One region of the Hyphobacterium lacteum genome, then DNA from elsewhere that is predicted to be linked to it. Evidence: predicted binding sites of a transcription regulator. Region 1 holds the regulator's gene; the other holds the start of a gene.
What was found. The regulator HrcA, encoded in region 1, represses chaperone genes, less so after heat shock. The targets are predictions, from matches to a motif close to GTTAGCANTCNNNNNNNNNGANTGCTAAC.
Positions count from the first base shown of each region.

Region 2: the regulator HrcA is predicted to act here: its motif matches at 773-801, upstream of groES (co-chaperone GroES).

Region 1 covers NZ_JAZDRP010000005.1:178,985-181,187, reverse strand. Annotated here, with positions in the region: gene rph (ribonuclease PH) at 1-206, opposite strand, end outside; gene hrcA (heat-inducible transcriptional repressor HrcA) at 326-1,396, shown strand; gene grpE (nucleotide exchange factor GrpE) at 1,414-2,058, shown strand; gene V0U79_RS09795 (M48 family metallopeptidase) at 2,129-2,203, shown strand, end outside.
Region 2 covers NZ_JAZDRP010000002.1:143,656-145,858, forward strand. Annotated here, with positions in the region: gene V0U79_RS03280 (YiaD family glycine zipper/OmpA-like lipoprotein) at 1-600, opposite strand, end outside; gene groES (co-chaperone GroES) at 831-1,118, shown strand; gene groL (chaperonin GroEL) at 1,170-2,203, shown strand, end outside.

The sequences.
Region 1 (2,203 bases):
GCCCGCGGCAGCATGCCGTATTCCGCCGTCACCCAGCCCTTGCCGGAATTACGCATCCATGGTGGAACGTTTTCCTCGACCGTCGCCGTGCAAAGGACGTGAGTATTGCCGCATTTGATCAGGCAGGAGCCTTCGGCATAGGGAGAAACCCCGGTCTCGATCACAACATCGCGGAGCGCATCATGCGCGCGGCCATAGGGTCTCATCCCGTCACTCCCTTGAAATTATGCCCGCCCGTCTAGCCTCGCCGGAGCGCGGCGTAAACCACGTACAACGGCAGCGCGGAATTGAACACTACAGCGCCATGTCCTAACTGATGGGCGCCATGTCACAGGAATACCGGACCACGCCCAGCCTGACCGACCTTGATGATCGCTCGCGAATGATATTCCGTGAGATCGTCGAGGCCTATCTCGATACCGGCGATCCGGTTGGCTCCCGCACCCTGTCACGGCGGGAGGGTGTTGATCTGTCGCCGGCGTCGATCCGGAACACCATGTCGGATCTGGCCTCCATCGGCCTTTTGACCGCCCCCCACCAGAGTGCCGGCCGGCTGCCGACCCATGCCGGACTGCGCCTGTTCGTCGACGGCCTCTTGCAGGTTGGCGAGCCGGCGGCCGAAGACCGGGCGGTCATTGAATCGCGCGTCGCGGCCACCAGCCGGAGCGTCAAGGATGTGCTGTCGGAAGCCTCCTCCATGTTGGCCGGACTGGCCGGTGGTGCCGGGCTGGTCACCTCTCCATCGCGCGAAAGCCCGCTGCGGCATGTTGAATTCGTGCCCGTGTCCGCTCGCGAGACCCTGGCCATCCTCGTGGGTGCCGACGGAACGGTAGAGAACAGAATGATGGTGGCCCCGGAAGGCCTTCCGCCATCCGCCCTGGTCGAGGCCGGAAACTATCTGTCAGCGCGGCTCAAGGGCAGGACACTGAAAGAGGCGGGTGACGAAATACGAGCCGAGCTCACCGAACGGCGCGCCGCTCTGGACGAGGCCGCACAATCCCTCGTGGAAATGGGGTTGGCAGACTGGTCAGGCGGTAAGGACCGGGCCCTGATCATCCGCGGTCAGGCCCAGCTTCTGGATAATCTTCAGGCCGCCGAGGACCTCGAACGCATTCGCATGCTGTTCGACGAGATGGAGCGCAAGGAGGGGCTGATTGCCCTTCTGGACAAGGCGCGTGAAGCCGAAGGCGTGCGCCTGTTCATCGGCGCCGAGAACCCGCTTTTCTCCTTGTCGGGTTCAAGTGTCATCGTGGCTCCCTATATGGATAGCGACCGGCGTATTGTCGGCGCGCTGGGCGTGATTGGCCCGACGCGGCTGAACTATGCGCGCGTCATCCCGATGGTTGATTATACCGCCCGCGTCGTGGGCCGGTTACTGGACAAATCCCGCAGCTAGACGGGCAGAGGACAAAAATGGCTGAAGACAAAGACGATATGCCGATCGAGGACCGCATCGAGGAAATCGAGGCTGCTGAAAAGGCGGCTCTCGAGGAAGCCGAGGCCGCAATTGCCGAAGCGGGCGACCCGTCCCCGGAAGATGCGGTTCGCGCCCTTCAGGCTGAACTGGAAGACACGCGCGACAAGCTGATGCGGACCGCCGCGGAAATCCAGAATACCCGCCGGCGCGCCGAAAAAGACGTCAAGGATGCCCGCGAATATGCCATTTCGCGTTTTGCTGGAGACGTGTTGAACGTTGCCGACAACCTCTCCCGCGCTCTGCAGGCCGCTCAGGCCGAGGCCATGGAAGGCGCAGCGAAAACCCTTGTTGACGGTGTCGAGCTGACAGAGAAATCGCTCTTGTCGACACTGGAACGCCATGGCGTGAAGAAAATCGACCCGCAGCCCGGCGAGGCGTTCGACCCCAATCGCCACCAGGCCACGGCCCAGATACCGTCCGATCAGCCGGCCGGCAGGATCGCGGCCAGCTTCGCACCCGGCTATGTCATCGGGGAGCGCATTTTGCGCGCCGCCATGGTGGCGGTCTCGGCGGGCGGTGCGGCTGCGGACGAGGCCCCTGATACATCGGAACCGGGGTCGGGCGTGGATGTAAAGGCCTAGGTTTTCCCGGCCATTGATTTTCCGAGGATATTGGCCTCCCCTGTCACCCAGCACAGGGGAGAACTCAGCCATGACCGAATGGATGCTGGCCACCAATGCCGCTGCGGGCTTTGACCCGTCTGCTGCCACCGACGCCTATATCGCC
Region 2 (2,203 bases), on a different contig from region 1:
GCTGGCAATCGGAGCGGTTTCGCCCATACCACCTACGTAGAAGCGGTCGCGCAAAACCTGCTGACCAATCAGATATCCGGCTACCGATTGAGCCCGGCGCTCGGATAGGCGCTGATTGTAATCGGCTGCACCGGTCGAATCGGCATGGCCGATCACATCGACATAGGTTGCGGGATACTGGTTGAGCACCTCGGCCACATCATTCAGCACCTGATAGAAGCGCGGCTCGATGTCCGACGAATTCGTCGCGAACGTCACATCACCCGGCATGATCAGAAGAATGTCATTGCCCTGACGGCGCACGCCCACGCCGCTGTCACGCAAACGTTCGCGCATCGCCTGTTCCTGGCGATCCATGTAATTGCCGATCGCGCCGCCGGCCAGCGCACCGATGCCGGCGCCGATCAACGCATTGGTCCGGCCCTCGGAGGAATCATTGGTATTGGTCAGATATCCCAGCGCCGCACCAGCAGCCGCTCCAATCAGAATGCCCCGCCCGGTATTATTCGGCCGGGTCTCACCCGTGTAAGGATCGGTTGTTGTACAGGCGACGGAAAACGCGAGCGCCGAAACTGATACGACAAGAGCGCGGAAAATCATGTGGGTACTCCCATTTTGTCCTGAAGCGGATTTATACGCCAATTTGGGCGAAATAACGAGCAAGAGTTCAATTTTTCTCGCTGAACCCGCGATGAATATCGCCGGCTAAGCGCTTCATTTTCTGCGGCTTGGCCCCTTGACGCCTCGCCTAGCCATGCCTATCTGCGCGATCGTTAGCAGCCGGGGCACGAGAGTGCTAACGGCTGGTGGAATTAAACAGGGGTATGAACATGTCATTTCGTCCGCTGCACGATCGAGTGCTCGTGAAACGCGTTGAAGAAGAAGCGAAAACCAAGGGCGGGATTATCATTCCTGACACCGCCAAGGAAAAGCCGCAGGAAGGCGAAGTCGTCGCTGTAGGCGGCGGTGCCATCAAGGACGACGGCTCTGTCCGTCCGCTGGACGTGAAAGTCGGCGACCGCATTCTGTTCGGCAAATGGTCCGGCACCGAAGTCACCCTTCAGGGTGATGAGCTGATCATCATGAAAGAGTCCGACATTCTGGGCGTGATGGGCTAGGCCCCGCCTGATCGTTGAAACCCTAAGAAACAAAAGAAACGGAAGACACAAATGGCTGCCAAAGAAGTCAAATTCTCCGCTGATGCCCGCGAGCGCATGCTCAAGGGTGTCGACACGCTGGCTAACGCCGTGAAGGTCACGCTGGGCCCGAAAGGCCGCAATGTTGTGATCGAGAAATCCTTCGGCGCTCCGCGCACCACGAAGGACGGTGTTTCTGTCGCCAAAGAAATCGAACTGTCTGACAAGTTCGAGAACATGGGCGCCCAGATGGTCCGCGAAGTTGCGTCCAAGACCAATGACGCAGCCGGTGACGGAACTACGACGGCCACGGTCCTGGCTCAGGCGATCGTGCGCGAAGGCATGAAATCGGTTGCCGCCGGCATGAACCCGATGGATCTGAAGCGCGGCATCGACAAGGCCGTCGCCACGGTTGTTGGGCAGATCAAGGGTGTTGCAACCCCGATCAAGGGCTCTGAAGAAATCGCTCAGGTCGGCACGATTTCTGCCAATGGCGAAAAAGAAATCGGCGAAATGATCGCCGAGGCCATGGGCAAAGTCGGCAATGAAGGTGTGATCACCGTCGAGGAAGCCAAGTCGCTGGAAACCGAGCTGGATGTCGTTGAAGGCATGCAGTTCGACCGCGGTTACCTGTCGCCCTACTTCATCACTGACGCCGAAAAAATGCAGGCCGAACTGGAAGATCCGTTCGTGCTGCTGTTCGACAAGAAGCTGTCCTCTCTGCAGGCCATGCTGCCGGTCCTCGAAGCTGTTGTTCAGTCGGGCAAGCCCCTGCTGATCATCGCCGAGGACATTGAAGGCGAAGCCCTCGCAACCCTGGTCGTCAACAAGCTGCGTGGCGGCCTGAAGATTGCCGCTGTGAAGGCTCCGGGCTTCGGTGATCGCCGCAAGGCGATGCTGGAAGACATTGCCATTCTGACGGGCGGCACGGTCATTTCCGAAGACATCGGCATCAAGCTGGAAAACGTCACGCTCGACATGCTGGGCACTGCCAAGCGCGTCACGATCACCAAGGACGACACCACCATTGTGGACGGTGCCGGTTCCAAGGATGATATCGAGGCTCG